4 regions of the Bacillus sp. NP247 genome follow, and region 3 is predicted to be linked to each of the others. Evidence: a T-box and tRNA genes for the amino acid it is inferred to sense, from the RefSeq annotation. Region 3 holds a T-box; the other regions hold tRNA genes.
The links. The T-box of region 3 lies ahead of lysS (lysine--tRNA ligase). A T-box ahead of a tRNA ligase gene usually reads a tRNA of that ligase, here a tRNA-Lys.
Positions count from the first base shown of each region.

Region 1: it has a tRNA-Lys gene. The T-box ahead of lysS (lysine--tRNA ligase) is inferred to sense a tRNA for this amino acid. The anticodon was not compared.
Region 2: it has a tRNA-Lys gene. The T-box ahead of lysS (lysine--tRNA ligase) is inferred to sense a tRNA for this amino acid. The anticodon was not compared.
Region 4: it has a tRNA-Lys gene. The T-box ahead of lysS (lysine--tRNA ligase) is inferred to sense a tRNA for this amino acid. The anticodon was not compared.

Region 1 is NZ_CP076653.1:3,415,426-3,419,180, reverse strand. Features, by position in the region: tRNA gene KPL75_RS17840 (tRNA-Trp) at 1-10, opposite strand, end outside; tRNA gene KPL75_RS17835 (tRNA-Thr) at 17-89, opposite strand; tRNA gene KPL75_RS17830 (tRNA-Phe) at 104-179, opposite strand; tRNA gene KPL75_RS17825 (tRNA-Asp) at 189-264, opposite strand; tRNA gene KPL75_RS17820 (tRNA-Met) at 267-343, opposite strand; tRNA gene KPL75_RS17815 (tRNA-Ser) at 368-460, opposite strand; tRNA gene KPL75_RS17810 (tRNA-Ser) at 521-613, opposite strand; tRNA gene KPL75_RS17805 (tRNA-Ala) at 632-704, opposite strand; tRNA gene KPL75_RS17800 (tRNA-Pro) at 720-793, opposite strand; tRNA gene KPL75_RS17795 (tRNA-Arg) at 804-877, opposite strand; tRNA gene KPL75_RS17790 (tRNA-Leu) at 881-969, opposite strand; tRNA gene KPL75_RS17785 (tRNA-Gly) at 986-1,060, opposite strand; tRNA gene KPL75_RS17780 (tRNA-Leu) at 1,090-1,170, opposite strand; tRNA gene KPL75_RS17775 (tRNA-Lys) at 1,186-1,261, opposite strand; tRNA gene KPL75_RS17770 (tRNA-Gln) at 1,266-1,340, opposite strand; tRNA gene KPL75_RS17765 (tRNA-Tyr) at 1,353-1,436, opposite strand; tRNA gene KPL75_RS17760 (tRNA-Val) at 1,445-1,520, opposite strand; rRNA gene rrf (5S ribosomal RNA) at 1,526-1,641, opposite strand; rRNA gene KPL75_RS17750 (23S ribosomal RNA) at 1,743-3,755, opposite strand, start outside.
Region 2 is NZ_CP076653.1:2,091,721-2,095,475, forward strand. Features, by position in the region: gene KPL75_RS11025 (MFS transporter) at 41-1,264, shown strand; gene KPL75_RS11030 (hypothetical protein) at 1,295-1,450, opposite strand; tRNA gene KPL75_RS11035 (tRNA-Glu) at 1,586-1,657, opposite strand; tRNA gene KPL75_RS11040 (tRNA-Ser) at 1,664-1,754, opposite strand; tRNA gene KPL75_RS11045 (tRNA-Asn) at 1,761-1,835, opposite strand; tRNA gene KPL75_RS11050 (tRNA-Ile) at 1,843-1,919, opposite strand; tRNA gene KPL75_RS11055 (tRNA-Gly) at 1,926-1,996, opposite strand; tRNA gene KPL75_RS11060 (tRNA-Lys) at 2,010-2,085, opposite strand; tRNA gene KPL75_RS11065 (tRNA-Thr) at 2,096-2,171, opposite strand; tRNA gene KPL75_RS11070 (tRNA-Phe) at 2,186-2,261, opposite strand; tRNA gene KPL75_RS11075 (tRNA-Asp) at 2,276-2,351, opposite strand; tRNA gene KPL75_RS11080 (tRNA-Met) at 2,355-2,431, opposite strand; tRNA gene KPL75_RS11085 (tRNA-Ser) at 2,458-2,550, opposite strand; tRNA gene KPL75_RS11090 (tRNA-Ile) at 2,568-2,644, opposite strand; tRNA gene KPL75_RS11095 (tRNA-Met) at 2,649-2,725, opposite strand; tRNA gene KPL75_RS11100 (tRNA-Ala) at 2,746-2,818, opposite strand; tRNA gene KPL75_RS11105 (tRNA-Pro) at 2,833-2,906, opposite strand; tRNA gene KPL75_RS11110 (tRNA-Arg) at 2,918-2,991, opposite strand; tRNA gene KPL75_RS11115 (tRNA-Leu) at 2,995-3,083, opposite strand; tRNA gene KPL75_RS11120 (tRNA-Gly) at 3,100-3,174, opposite strand; tRNA gene KPL75_RS11125 (tRNA-Leu) at 3,204-3,284, opposite strand; tRNA gene KPL75_RS11130 (tRNA-His) at 3,309-3,384, opposite strand; tRNA gene KPL75_RS11135 (tRNA-Thr) at 3,395-3,470, opposite strand; tRNA gene KPL75_RS11140 (tRNA-Val) at 3,475-3,550, opposite strand; rRNA gene rrf (5S ribosomal RNA) at 3,556-3,671, opposite strand.
Region 3 is NZ_CP076653.1:40,457-44,211, reverse strand. Features, by position in the region: gene KPL75_RS00215 (class I SAM-dependent methyltransferase) at 1-434, opposite strand, end outside; gene KPL75_RS00210 (SMP-30/gluconolactonase/LRE family protein) at 431-1,336, opposite strand; partial or broken gene KPL75_RS00205 (DUF2197 domain-containing protein) at 1,484-1,582, shown strand; T-box leader at 1,668-1,924, shown strand; gene lysS (lysine--tRNA ligase) at 2,010-3,563, shown strand; gene KPL75_RS00195 (cell wall hydrolase) at 3,625-3,755, opposite strand, start outside.
Region 4 is NZ_CP076653.1:2,923,288-2,927,042, reverse strand. Features, by position in the region: rRNA gene KPL75_RS15535 (23S ribosomal RNA) at 1-286, opposite strand, end outside; rRNA gene KPL75_RS15530 (16S ribosomal RNA) at 433-1,984, opposite strand; tRNA gene KPL75_RS15525 (tRNA-Gly) at 2,061-2,131, opposite strand; tRNA gene KPL75_RS15520 (tRNA-Pro) at 2,133-2,209, opposite strand; tRNA gene KPL75_RS15515 (tRNA-Arg) at 2,213-2,289, opposite strand; tRNA gene KPL75_RS15510 (tRNA-Leu) at 2,387-2,469, opposite strand; tRNA gene KPL75_RS15505 (tRNA-Lys) at 2,486-2,558, opposite strand; tRNA gene KPL75_RS15500 (tRNA-Gln) at 2,564-2,638, opposite strand; tRNA gene KPL75_RS15495 (tRNA-Asp) at 2,726-2,801, opposite strand; tRNA gene KPL75_RS15490 (tRNA-Met) at 2,805-2,881, opposite strand; tRNA gene KPL75_RS15485 (tRNA-Val) at 2,906-2,981, opposite strand; tRNA gene KPL75_RS15480 (tRNA-Glu) at 2,986-3,060, opposite strand; tRNA gene KPL75_RS15475 (tRNA-Ser) at 3,069-3,159, opposite strand; tRNA gene KPL75_RS15470 (tRNA-Asn) at 3,165-3,239, opposite strand; gene KPL75_RS15465 (SprT family protein) at 3,354-3,755, opposite strand, start outside.

The sequences.
Region 1 (3,755 bases), 1.9 Mb from region 3:
CTATGCCCCTAAATGATGCCGGCTAGAGGACTTGAACCCCCAACCTACTGATTACAAGTCAGTTGCTCTACCAATTGAGCTAAGCCGGCATAATTTAAAAAAATGGTGGCTCGGGACGGAATCGAACCGCCGACACGAGGATTTTCAGTCCTCTGCTCTACCGACTGAGCTACCGAGCCAACATAAAATGGCGGTCCCGACCGGGGTCGAACCGGCGATCTCCTGCGTGACAGGCAGGCATGTTAACCACTACACCACGGGACCATTGGTTGCGGGGACAGGATTTGAACCTGCGACCTTCGGATTATGAGCCCGACGAGCTACCGTACTGCTCCACCCCGCGACGATATTATGTTTTAAAAATAAATGGAGGAGGTAGAGGGATTCGAACCCCCGCGCGACTCTCGCCGCCTGTCGGTTTTCAAGACCGATCCCTTCAGCCGAACTTGGGTATACCTCCATGAAGGAAAAATTAATATCTTATTCATTTTTATATGTACTAAACCACTTTTTAAAAAAATGGAGGAGGTAGAGGGATTCGAACCCCCGCGCGACTCTCGCCGCCTGTCGGTTTTCAAGACCGATCCCTTCAGCCGAACTTGGGTATACCTCCGACATATAAAAAATAAAGTGGAGCCTAGCGGGATCGAACCGCTGACCTCCTGCGTGCAAGGCAGGCGCTCTCCCAGCTGAGCTAAGGCCCCATGTTTTTGGGAAAATCGGGAAGACAGGATTTGAACCTGCGACCCCCTGGTCCCAAACCAGGTGCTCTACCAAGCTGAGCCACTTCCCGTTAATAAAAGCGCGCCCGAGAGGAGTCGAACCCCTAACCTCTTGATCCGTAGTCAAACGCTCTATCCAATTGAGCTACGGGCGCATATGGTGCCGAGGGCGGGGGTCGAACCCGCACGGTGGTCACCCACCGCAGGATTTTAAGTCCTGTGCGTCTGCCTGTTCCGCCACCCCGGCATATCATACTGAAAATTGGAGCGGAAGACGGGATTCGAACCCGCGACCCCAACCTTGGCAAGGTTGTATTCTACCACTGAACTACTTCCGCAAGACATGTATGATATATTTTTTTAAAAGTGCGGGTGAAGGGAGTCGAACCCCCACGCCAAAGGCGCTAGATCCTAAGTCTAGTGCGTCTGCCAATTCCGCCACACCCGCATATTTTATTGAAAATGGTGAGCCATGAAGGATTCGAACCTTCGACCCTCTGATTAAAAGTCAGATGCTCTACCAACTGAGCTAATGGCTCTTAATGGCTGGGCTAGCTGGATTCGAACCAGCGCATGACGGAGTCAAAGTCCGTTGCCTTACCGCTTGGCTATAGCCCAATAATTAAGAAATGGTGGAGGGGGGCAGATTCGAACTGCCGAACCCGAAGGAGCGGATTTACAGTCCGCCGCGTTTAGCCACTTCGCTACCCCTCCGACATATATGGTGGAGGATGACGGGATCGAACCGCCGACCCCCTGCTTGTAAGGCAGGTGCTCTCCCAGCTGAGCTAATCCTCCATTTTGCCTGGCAACGTCCTACTCTCACAGGGACAAGGTCCCAACTACCATCGGCGCTAGAGAGCTTAACTTCCGTGTTCGGTATGGGAACGGGTGTGGCCTCTCTGCCATCATTACCAGACTATATTCATTTAAGACAAGAATGATTGTAACTCATTCACTTTTAAAGGTCAATAAGTTTTTTATATTCTTTCAAAACTAGATAACATTGCTTCATATTATATGGTTAAGTCCTCGATCTATTAGTATTCGTCAGCTCCACATGTCACCATGCTTCCACCTCGAACCTATCAACCTGATCATCTTTCAGGGATCTTACTAGCTTACGCTATGGGAAATCTCATCTTGAGGGGGGCTTCATGCTTAGATGCTTTCAGCACTTATCCCTTCCGCACATAGCTACCCAGCTATGCCCTTGGCAGAACAACTGGTACACCAGCGGTGCGTCCATCCCGGTCCTCTCGTACTAAGGACAGCTCCTCTCAAATTTCCTACGCCCACGACGGATAGGGACCGAACTGTCTCACGACGTTCTGAACCCAGCTCGCGTACCGCTTTAATGGGCGAACAGCCCAACCCTTGGGACCGACTACAGCCCCAGGATGCGATGAGCCGACATCGAGGTGCCAAACCTCCCCGTCGATGTGGACTCTTGGGGGAGATAAGCCTGTTATCCCCGGGGTAGCTTTTATCCGTTGAGCGATGGCCCTTCCATGCGGAACCACCGGATCACTAAGCCCGACTTTCGTCCCTGCTCGACTTGTAGGTCTCGCAGTCAAGCTCCCTTATGCCTTTGCACTCTACGAATGATTTCCAACCATTCTGAGGGAACCTTTGGGCGCCTCCGTTACACTTTAGGAGGCGACCGCCCCAGTCAAACTGCCCACCTGACACTGTCTCCCGGGTCGATAAGACCCGTAGGTTAGAATTTCAATACAGTCAGGGCGGTATCCCACCAGCGCCTCCACCGAAGCTAGCGCTCCGGTTTCAATGGCTCCCGCCTATCCTGTACAAACTGTACCAAAATTCAATATCAGGCTACAGTAAAGCTCCACGGGGTCTTTCCGTCCTGTCGCGGGTAACCTGCATCTTCACAGGTACTATAATTTCACCGAGTCTCTGGTTGAGACAGTGCCCAAATCGTTACACCTTTCGTGCGGGTCGGAACTTACCCGACAAGGAATTTCGCTACCTTAGGACCGTTATAGTTACGGCCGCCGTTTACTGGGGCTTCAGTTCAGAGCTTCGCTTACGCTAACCCCTCTCCTTAACCTTCCAGCACCGGGCAGGTGTCAGCCCCTATACTTCGCCTTACGGCTTCGCAGAGACCTGTGTTTTTGCTAAACAGTCGCTTGGGCCTATTCACTGCGGCTTTCCGTTAAGAAAGCACCCCTTCTCCCGAAGTTACGGGGTCATTTTGCCGAGTTCCTTAACCAGAGTTCTCTCGCACACCTTAGGATTCTCTCCTCGCCTACCTGTGTCGGTTTGCGGTACAGGCACCTTTTATCTCGCTAGAAGCTTTTCTTGGCAGCGGGGAATCAAAGACTTCGCTCCATAAGGAGCTTCCCCATCACAGCTCAGCCTTCACGATAAGCGGATTTGCCTACTTATCAGCCTAACTGCTTGGACGTGCACAACCAATCGCACGCTTCTTCTATCCTTCTGCGTCCCTCCATTGCTCAAACGATAAAGAGGTGGTACAGGAATATCAACCTGTTGTCCATCGCCTACGCCTGTCGGCCTCGGCTTAGGTCCTGACTAACCCTGAGCGGACGAGCCTTCCTCAGGAAACCTTAGGCATTCGGTGGACGGGATTCTCACCCGTCTTTCGCTACTCATACCGGCATTCTCACTTCTAAGCGCTCCACCAGTCCTTCCGGTCTGACTTCACTGCACTTAGAACGCTCCCCTACCACTGATACCATTGGTATCAATTCGCAGCTTCGGTGGTGTATTTAGCCCCGGTACATTTTCGGCGCAGAGTCACTCGACTAGTGAGCTATTACGCACTCTTTAAATGGTGGCTGCTTCTGAGCCAACATCCTAGTTGTCTAAGCAACTCCACATCCTTTTCCACTTAATACACACTTTGGGACCTTAGCTGGCGATCTGGGCTGTTTCCCTCTTGACTACGGATCTTATCACTCGCAGTCTGACTCCTAAGGATAAGTCATTGGCATTCGGAGTTTGACTGAATTCGGTAATCCGATGAGGACCCCTAGTTCAATCAGTGCT
Region 2 (3,755 bases), 2.1 Mb from region 3:
AAGAATGTATATGTAAACGTCAAATACTTTGGTGATTATTATGTTTAATTCCTACCGTGAGATTTTCAGTGCTTCTGGTACAAAAGGATTCTCATTAGCAGGCTTTATAGCTCGGATGCCCATATCAATGATGGGGATTGGCATTGTTACAATGTTATCTCAGTTACGTGGTGACTATTGGCTTGCCGGAGCCGTTGCAGCCACCTTCACATTATCATCAGCTTTACTAGCTCCTCATATTTCTCGTATGGCTGATCAATTAGGGCAATCTCGTATACTTCTTCCGACTACAGGTATCAGTGTTTTCTTTACGATTCTCTTACTTCTATGTACGAAATATGAGGCTCCTTATTGGACGCTATTTCTATCCGCCTTATGTGCGGGTTGTATGCCAAACATGTCGGCCATGGTACGTGCACGTTGGACTAAACTATACCGTGGATCTCATAAATTGCATACAGCATTTTCCTTCGAATCGGTCGTCGATGAAATTTGCTTCATCATTGGTCCTGTATTATCCGTCAGTTTAAGTGTTATGTTCTTCCCAGAAGCAGGACCACTTTTATCATGTGTTTTTCTTACAATCGGGGTATGCCTATTCACCATGCAAAAAAGCACAGAACCACATGTACATCCCCACGACATTACAAACAAAGGGACAGTATTTAAAATTGGTACATTACGGGTGCTTGTATTCACACTCATCGCTATAGGTACTATATTTGGCACAATAGATGTAGTTAGTGTGGCTTTTGCTGAGCATCAAGGAAACACAGTAGCTGCTAGCTTTGTGCTTTCCGTCTATGCAATCGGTTCATGCCTGGCAGGTCTTATTTTCGGTACTCTTAAACTCAGTACTCCACCATATAATCAATTTTTAATAGCAGTCACACTATCAATGGTAACAATGCTGCCACTAGTTTTCGTAAACACTATTGCTTGGCTAGTAGTTATTGTTTTCTTTGCAGGCTTATCTGTTGCCCCTACTATGATTATTACTATGGGACTGGTGGAAAAAATCGTACCTGAATCAAAAATAACCGAAGGAATGACCTGGGCAATTACAGGACTTGGTATTGGAGTCTCTCTAGGATCAGCGGTAGCTGGTTTAGTTATTGATACCTTTGAAGCTCGCGCAGGATTTAGTGTGGCTATTATTGCAGGAGGCCTTGCCTTAACTATTGCACTTTTAGGATACAAAACTCTCCACTCCGCATATAGTCATGCTGTTATGAAACCGGATGGGCATTCAGCAGAGAGTTAAAACATATTCAAAAAATAGGATTACCTCTTCTTATGTATAAGAAGAGGTAATCCTATTTAAATTAATATAACTTTTTTGTATCGTATCTTGAACGATATCCTCTGCTTCTGCTGGTGTTACTCCAATTTTAAGCAAATATCTATAAATACTTTTTGATATTTCCATAATGACCTTTTCATACTCCATCGCTCTCTCCTTTCTATTAGTTAGACGGTTCAAATAGAAAAAAGTATACAAAAATCTATAAAAAAAAGCAGCCTATCCAAAGTCCACTTTTACACAACAAAAAAGAGATAGCAGATTATGCTATCTCTTTTAGTATGACCCGTACGGGATTCGAACCCGTGTTACCGCCGTGAAAGGGCGGTGTCTTAACCACTTGACCAACGGGCCAAAATCTGGCAGAGAAGAAGGGATTCGAACCCTCGCACCGCGTTCGCGATCTACTCCCTTAGCAGGGGAGCCCCTTGAGCCACTTGGGTACTTCTCTATAATATGGCTCCGCAGGTAGGACTCGAACCTACGACCGATCGGTTAACAGCCGATAGCTCTACCACTGAGCTACTGCGGAATAATTATGGTGGGCCTAAATGGACTCGAACCATCGACCTCACGCTTATCAGGCGTGCGCTCTAACCAGCTGAGCTATAGGCCCATAAAAAGCGGGTGAAGAGAATCGAACTCTCGACCAGAGCTTGGAAGGCTCTTGTTTTACCACTAAACTACACCCGCATTAAATTAAAAATGGTGAGCCATGAAGGATTCGAACCTTCGACCCTCTGATTAAAAGTCAGATGCTCTACCAACTGAGCTAATGGCTCATTTTGAAAGTGGTGCCGGCTAGAGGACTTGAACCCCCAACCTACTGATTACAAGTCAGTTGCTCTACCAATTGAGCTAAGCCGGCTTGCGATTTCAAAATGGTGGCTCGGGACGGAATCGAACCGCCGACACGAGGATTTTCAGTCCTCTGCTCTACCGACTGAGCTACCGAGCCTTTATGTAAAAAAATGGCGGTCCCGACCGGGGTCGAACCGGCGATCTCCTGCGTGACAGGCAGGCATGTTAACCACTACACCACGGGACCATTTGGTTGCGGGGACAGGATTTGAACCTGCGACCTTCGGGTTATGAGCCCGACGAGCTACCGTACTGCTCCACCCCGCGATGATATAATATTTAATTTAGAAAAATGGAGGAGGTAGAGGGATTCGAACCCCCGCGCGACTCTCGCCGCCTGTCGGTTTTCAAGACCGATCCCTTCAGCCGAACTTGGGTATACCTCCGAGATATGAACTTTGAGTGGTGGACCTTGTAGGACTCGAACCTACGACCGGACGGTTATGAGCCGTCTGCTCTAACCAGCTGAGCTAAAGGTCCTTTATGGTAGCGGCGGAGGGGATCGAACCCCCGACCTCACGGGTATGAACCGTACGCTCTAGCCAGCTGAGCTACACCGCCATAAGTTATATTCAAATAAGTGGAGCCTAGCGGGATCGAACCGCTGACCTCCTGCGTGCAAGGCAGGCGCTCTCCCAGCTGAGCTAAGGCCCCATATTTTGAAAATATCGGGAAGACAGGATTTGAACCTGCGACCCCCTGGTCCCAAACCAGGTGCTCTACCAAGCTGAGCCACTTCCCGTTAATAAAAAACGCGCCCGAGAGGAGTCGAACCCCTAACCTCTTGATCCGTAGTCAAACGCTCTATCCAATTGAGCTACGGGCGCATATGGTGCCGAGGGCGGGGGTCGAACCCGCACGGTGGTCACCCACCGCAGGATTTTAAGTCCTGTGCGTCTGCCTGTTCCGCCACCCCGGCATGTCATATTGAAAATTGGAGCGGAAGACGGGATTCGAACCCGCGACCCCAACCTTGGCAAGGTTGTATTCTACCACTGAACTACTTCCGCAAGACATGTATGAGTTATTTTATTAAAAGTGCGGGTGAAGGGAGTCGAACCCCCACGCCAAAGGCGCTAGATCCTAAGTCTAGTGCGTCTGCCAATTCCGCCACACCCGCATATTATAATTTTAAAAGAAAAAATGGGGCGACTGATGGGAATTGAACCCACGAATGCCGGAGCCACAATCCGGTGCGTTAACCACTTCGCCACAACCGCCATGATTTTCTGGTGCCGACTAGAGGACTTGAACCCCCAACCTACTGATTACAAGTCAGTTGCTCTACCAATTGAGCTAAGTCGGCTAAATGGTGGAGGATGACGGGATCGAACCGCCGACCCCCTGCTTGTAAGGCAGGTGCTCTCCCAGCTGAGCTAATCCTCCGAATTGCCTGGCAACGTCCTACTCTCACAGGGACAAGGTCCCAACTACCATCGGCGCTAGAGAGCTTAACTTCCGTGTTCGGTATGGGAACGGGTGTGGCCTCTCTGCCATCATTACCAGACTGTATTCATTTAAGACAAGAATTATCATAACTTATTCGACATTTAAAGTCAACAAGTTTTTTATATTCTTTCAAAACTAGATA
Region 3 (3,755 bases):
GAGTGAAGCACTTTCTTAAAGTCTTCTTCTGATTTCACATGTTCTAAACTTGATACTGCAACGATGTAGTTATAAGTATTAAAGGGAATATAGTAGTCTTCAATTGCTGATTGTTCCGCTTTTATGTATTCAAATACACCATGTTCTTTGCTGTAAATTTGTAACTTCGTTAAAGCTGAATCAAGTAGATCAACACAAGTAACAGTACCGCCACTATTCATTATTTTTTGTGCAATCGGAATACTGTTTCTGCCTACACCACAACCGAGATCCAGTACTTGTAAATTGTTCTGTCCTTCAAAAAAAACCATCATATCCATAACTGTTTTGACAGGCTTATAAAGCCAAGACCCCGCTTCGAATAATTTATATTGATCATAGCAAAGGTCGTGATACTTTTTCTCTTCTTCTCTTATGTATTTAATTCGGTTCATTGTGTTTCAGCTCCTATATTTTCATAGCGAAATGAATATGTTGGACAACCTTTAACGTTCGTTTGAATTCGAAATATACCACCAGCATGTGGGTACTGTTTTAATTCCTCATCCGTCATTCTTGTTCTGGCTGTTGTTATATATAAATCGGTTAAATTTGGCCCTCCAAATGTACACGACGTTACATATAACGCAGGAATCGGAATACTTAAAATTCGTTCTCCAGTCAAGGGATTCCATTTAGTAACCTTCGAACCTCCCCAATGAGCAATCCATAAACAGCCTTCTTCATCAATTGTCATACCATCGGGTAGACAATCATTTTCAGGGAAAATGATAACATCACAGGGATTACGAATTTCTCCAGTATGTATGTCATAATCAAAACGAACAACTTTCTTAGTAGGTGTATCAATGAAATAAAGAAATGTATGATCAGGGGACCAAGCTATACCATTTGACGTATTTACATGTGCAACTTTTTTATCAACGTTGATGAAGTTATTGTTTAAACAATACAAGGAACCGGCAGCATTAATACCGTATAAGTCTGTAGTGCCCGCCCAAAAGCGGCCAGCTGGATCGCATTTTCCATCATTAAAGCGGTTTTCTAATAAATCTGGTTCAGGGTCATAAATATGTGAAAGTATTTTTGTGTCAAGATTAAGAGAATAAAAGCCTTGTTCCATTGCTACTAAAACTTCATCGTTCGTATATGGAACAACACAACCGATTTGTTGGTCGAGAGTGATCGCTCGGTTTGTTTTTTTAACAGGATTATAAAGCCATAATTTTTTCTCGATAATATCAACCCAGTATAATAATTGTTTCTTCTCATCCCAGCAAGGACCTTCCCCTAAATTCGCCTTAGCATCAACGACTAATTCTATATTTCTGAGCAATATGTTTCACCTCTATTCATTAAAGCTATATATAAAGTTCGATAAGAAGAGAGGTAAACCTTTCACTGAAATGAAATTAAAATTTCCAGTGTAAGAAAAGAGGGCCTTATCAAGTAATTCGAAAATAGCGTATAGCCATGGGGAGGGAAATATAGGGAATTCAAGAGAAATCCGGAGGGGAAATATTGTTGTGATGAGTGCAGTCACAAGATACAATTAGAAGCAATCAAACATTTTTTTAGATAGTAAAAAAAATGTTTGATTAACATGGGTTCAGAAAAATTTGACAATATATACGTTATAAATTATCATATGTAAAAAACTAATATATAATTTGGCGTTGAAGAGAAGAGTAGTTAAGAAAGAATACGTACAGAGAGCTCTGGTAGCTGAGAAAGAGCGGTATACATCTTAATGAAAAAAGACTTGGAGCTGCGCAAGGAACTAATTTATTTAGGGATGGTGCGACGGGTTCTCCCGTTATAGAGATAGGGTATAAGCATATTTTGCCGTACCTGAAAAGGTTAATATGGTGACGTATTAACAAACTGAGGTGGTACCGCGAAGCTAATAACTCTCGTCCTCAAGATGAAAAATCTTGGGGGTGGGAGTTTTTTTGTTTTATAAAAACTGAAAATGCGAAAATAAAAAATACAATTGAGGTGAGTGGCATATGCATTGGGCGTATGAAGTAGCACATGAATTAATTAGAAAACATCCAAATAAAGAAACTTTTGTTTGTGCATCTGGAATTAGTCCATCTGGTTCTGTTCATATTGGAAACTTCCGTGAAATAGTAACGACTTATTTCGTTGTAAAGGCACTTCAAGATTTAGGGGAGAAGACTCGTTTTATCTTTTCATGGGATGATTATGACAGGTTTAGAAAAGTTCCCCAAAATATTGATCCATCTTTTGCAAGGTATCTTGGTATGCCATACTCTGATATTCCAGATCCGTATGGATGTCATGACTCGTATGCAGAGCATTTTGAAAAAGAGTTTGAAAAATCGCTCCAAGCATTTGGAATTGAAGTAGAATTCATTTATCAACATGCTGAATATAGAAACGGAAGGTATAACGGAAACATATTAGAGGCTTTGTATAAAAGGAAAGAAATATATGATATTTTAATGGATTTTAAAACAGGAGTATACCGAGAAGAAGATAGAGAAAACTTTTATCCAGTTACGTTATATTGTGAGAGGTGCGAGAAAGATGCAACAACTATTACACATTTTGATGAAACATTAAAAACAGTTCGGTATGACTGTGAATGTGGAAATCAAAATGAATTATCGGTATTAAATACAAATAAAATGAAACTGAATTGGAAAATCGATTGGCCGATGAGATGGATGATAGAAGATGTTATTTTCGAACCGGGCGGAAGAGATCATTCATCGGAAACGGGTAGTTATAATGTATCAAAAGAAATTGCAAGGAAAATATTCAATTATGAAGCTCCTCATTACATTGCATATGATTTCATTGGAATTAAAGGGCATCATGAAAAAATGTCCAGTTCTTTAGGGAATAGTATTACACCTAGCGACTTATTAAAAGTGTATTTACCAGAAGTAATTCTTTTTATGTTTGTAAAATATAAGCCGGGCGCAGCTTTTCATATCGGCCTTGATGAAGATGTGATTCGAAATTATACAGAGTATGAACGACTGACGGACAGTTATGAAAATAAAACGCTCAAAAATGAAGATTTATTTGATGCAATTAAACTTTCTAGACTTGATAGCCGATTTAAAGAGTATCCAAAATTTAATCAAGTAGCAGGAACTTTACCGTTATTAAATTTTGATTCATCTATTTTACAAGATATATTAGAGAAAATAGATAGGAGCTATGGATTACCTGAAATGGTAGCGATAAGTAATCGTGCAGAGCATTGGATAAGAAACTTTCAATCTGAAAAATTAATGGCGGTAAATCAAGAGAAAAATACGGAGTTTTATAACACATTAGATGAAAGGCAGAAAAAATGGCTAGTAGAAGTTTGTAAAATACTTCGTTCTAATAAAGATTATTCTAACTTAATGGAACAATTGTATCCGATTTGTCATCATGAAAATAAAAAAATAATGAAAGAAAATCAAAAACAATTATTTACCATTATATATAGGCTCATTATGAATCAATCAAGTGGTCCACGTATACCTTTATTAATACATGTGGTAGGCGCCAGAAAATTCGTCACATTATTAGATTTCTAAAGTACATTAAAAAATAACGCAAGTACTCAAAAGAATAAGTACTTGCGTTGCTTAATTTTTGCTATCGTGAATACATTTTCGGGCATTCATCACCACGTGGTTCGTAAAAGCAATGGCTTTTAAAGTGCCCTGCAAACGGCTGTTTATACCACTCGGGCGGGCAAGCCCCGACTGGACGGAAATACCAAAGAG
Region 4 (3,755 bases), 2.4 Mb from region 3:
AAGCCTCTTGGTTTGGGCTAGATTCCGTTTCGCTCGCCGCTACTCAGGAAATCGCATTTGCTTTCTCTTCCTCCAGGTACTTAGATGTTTCAGTTCCCTGGGTCTGTCTTCCATACCCTATGTATTCAGGTAAGGATACCATACCATTACGTATAGTGGGTTTCCCCATTCGGAAATCTTCGGATCAAAGCTTACTTACAGCTCCCCGAAGCATATCGGCGTTAGTCCCGTCCTTCATCGACTCCTAATGTCAAGGCATCCACCGTGCGCCCTTTCTAACTTAACCAAACTAAAATTAAAAAAATATGAGCTACACTGTTATCTAGTTTTCAAAGAACATACATTTAAACTTGAGAGATAGTTCTCTCAAAACTGAACGAAACGAAACAAGTCAACGTTTATTGATGAACTGCGTTCATCAATTCTCCATAGAAAGGAGGTGATCCAGCCGCACCTTCCGATACGGCTACCTTGTTACGACTTCACCCCAATCATCTGTCCCACCTTAGGCGGCTGGCTCCATAAAGGTTACCCCACCGACTTCGGGTGTTACAAACTCTCGTGGTGTGACGGGCGGTGTGTACAAGGCCCGGGAACGTATTCACCGCGGCATGCTGATCCGCGATTACTAGCGATTCCAGCTTCATGTAGGCGAGTTGCAGCCTACAATCCGAACTGAGAACGGTTTTATGAGATTAGCTCCACCTCGCGGTCTTGCAGCTCTTTGTACCGTCCATTGTAGCACGTGTGTAGCCCAGGTCATAAGGGGCATGATGATTTGACGTCATCCCCACCTTCCTCCGGTTTGTCACCGGCAGTCACCTTAGAGTGCCCAACTTAATGATGGCAACTAAGATCAAGGGTTGCGCTCGTTGCGGGACTTAACCCAACATCTCACGACACGAGCTGACGACAACCATGCACCACCTGTCACTCTGCTCCCGAAGGAGAAGCTCTATCTCTAGAGTTTTCAGAGGATGTCAAGACCTGGTAAGGTTCTTCGCGTTGCTTCGAATTAAACCACATGCTCCACCGCTTGTGCGGGCCCCCGTCAATTCCTTTGAGTTTCAGCCTTGCGGCCGTACTCCCCAGGCGGAGTGCTTAATGCGTTAACTTCAGCACTAAAGGGCGGAAACCCTCTAACACTTAGCACTCATCGTTTACGGCGTGGACTACCAGGGTATCTAATCCTGTTTGCTCCCCACGCTTTCGCGCCTCAGTGTCAGTTACAGACCAGAAAGTCGCCTTCGCCACTGGTGTTCCTCCATATCTCTACGCATTTCACCGCTACACATGGAATTCCACTTTCCTCTTCTGCACTCAAGTCTCCCAGTTTCCAATGACCCTCCACGGTTGAGCCGTGGGCTTTCACATCAGACTTAAGAAACCACCTGCGCGCGCTTTACGCCCAATAATTCCGGATAACGCTTGCCACCTACGTATTACCGCGGCTGCTGGCACGTAGTTAGCCGTGGCTTTCTGGTTAGGTACCGTCAAGGTGCCAGCTTATTCAACTAGCACTTGTTCTTCCCTAACAACAGAGTTTTACGACCCGAAAGCCTTCATCACTCACGCGGCGTTGCTCCGTCAGACTTTCGTCCATTGCGGAAGATTCCCTACTGCTGCCTCCCGTAGGAGTCTGGGCCGTGTCTCAGTCCCAGTGTGGCCGATCACCCTCTCAGGTCGGCTACGCATCGTTGCCTTGGTGAGCCGTTACCTCACCAACTAGCTAATGCGACGCGGGTCCATCCATAAGTGACAGCCGAAGCCGCCTTTCAATTTCGAACCATGCAGTTCAAAATATTATCCGGTATTAGCCCCGGTTTCCCGGAGTTATCCCAGTCTTATGGGCAGGTTACCCACGTGTTACTCACCCGTCCGCCGCTAACTTCATAAGAGCAAGCTCTTAATCCATTCGCTCGACTTGCATGTATTAGGCACGCCGCCAGCGTTCATCCTGAGCCAGGATCAAACTCTCCAATAAAGTTAGTTTGTCTAGCATCTAAAAATAAAAATTGACGTTCACGTTGTTTGTTTCGTTCAGTTTTCAAAGAACTAAAAGCGGGTGAAGAGAATCGAACTCTCGACCAGAGCTTGGAAGGCTCTTGTTTTACCACTAAACTACACCCGCGTGGTCGGGAAGACAGGATTTGAACCTGCGACCCCCTGGTCCCAAACCAGGTGCTCTACCAAGCTGAGCCACTTCCCGTTATGGCGCGCCCGAGAGGAGTCGAACCCCTAACCTCTTGATCCGTAGTCAAACGCTCTATCCAATTGAGCTACGGGCGCTTATTCATGATGTTTTTTCGTCGTTGTATTTTAGCGACTCAATTATCTTATCATACTACATTTTCAAATGCAAGTACTTTTTTAAAAGATTTTTTGATGCGGCCGAGAGGACTTGAACCTCCACGGGGTTTCCCCCACTAGGCCCTCAACCTAGCGCGTCTGCCGTTCCGCCACGACCGCGCGAAAAAAACAAAAGTGAGCCATGAAGGATTCGAACCTTCGACCCTCTGATTAAAAGTCAGATGCTCTACCAACTGAGCTAATGGCTCGTAAATGGCTGGGCTAGCTGGATTCGAACCAGCGCATGACGGAGTCAAAGTCCGTTGCCTTACCGCTTGGCTATAGCCCATCGAAATAGTTATCTTCTTTTCAAAGACAAATGTTATTGTACCATAATGTCCAATAAAAAACAACTGCCCTATAGCAGAAGTTAAAATGGCGGTCCCGACCGGGGTCGAACCGGCGATCTCCTGCGTGACAGGCAGGCATGTTAACCACTACACCACGGGACCATTTGGTTGCGGGGACAGGATTTGAACCTGCGACCTTCGGGTTATGAGCCCGACGAGCTACCGTACTGCTCCACCCCGCGATAATATTATTTATATAATTTATATGGTGGAGGATGACGGGATCGAACCGCCGACCCCCTGCTTGTAAGGCAGGTGCTCTCCCAGCTGAGCTAATCCTCCGAAGTGGTGACCCGTACGGGATTCGAACCCGTGTTACCGCCGTGAAAGGGCGGTGTCTTAACCACTTGACCAACGGGCCAATATATATGGCAGAGAAGAAGGGATTCGAACCCTCGCACCGCGTTAGCGATCTACTCCCTTAGCAGGGGAGCCCCTTGAGCCACTTGGGTACTTCTCTGTATATGGCTCCGCAGGTAGGACTCGAACCTACGACCGATCGGTTAACAGCCGATAGCTCTACCACTGAGCTACTGCGGAATAATGAAGACAATTTGTATCTTATAAAAATTGTCATCGTAAGTCAAGAAGTTTTTTCACAACGTCTTGCGCAAACGGGACATGTTTATAATATACTGGATTGCGTTTTCACTGTCAAGATGTTTTCACTACCAGTTTTAGTTGTCCTTTGCACTTTCCACATACATATCTTTGTGTATTTATTTGACGTCTTCTTACATATTGAAACGAACAACCCATACATTCATACGTATAAACTTTTGTTTCCTCCTCACTAATCATTCGTTTACAAAAACGTGGTGCACCTACTTTCTCTAATAACTCACGAAAATCTCTATCTCGGTGCTTATACCCTTTTCCTGTGATATGTAAGTGATAATGACAAAGTTCATGTTTAACAATCCCGACTAACTCTTCTTTACCGTACATTTCGTAATATCGATAGTTCAATTCTATATTATGATTCTTCAATAGATAGCGCCCACCAGTTGTACGTAACCTACTATTAAACATCGCTTTATGTAAAAACGGCATTCC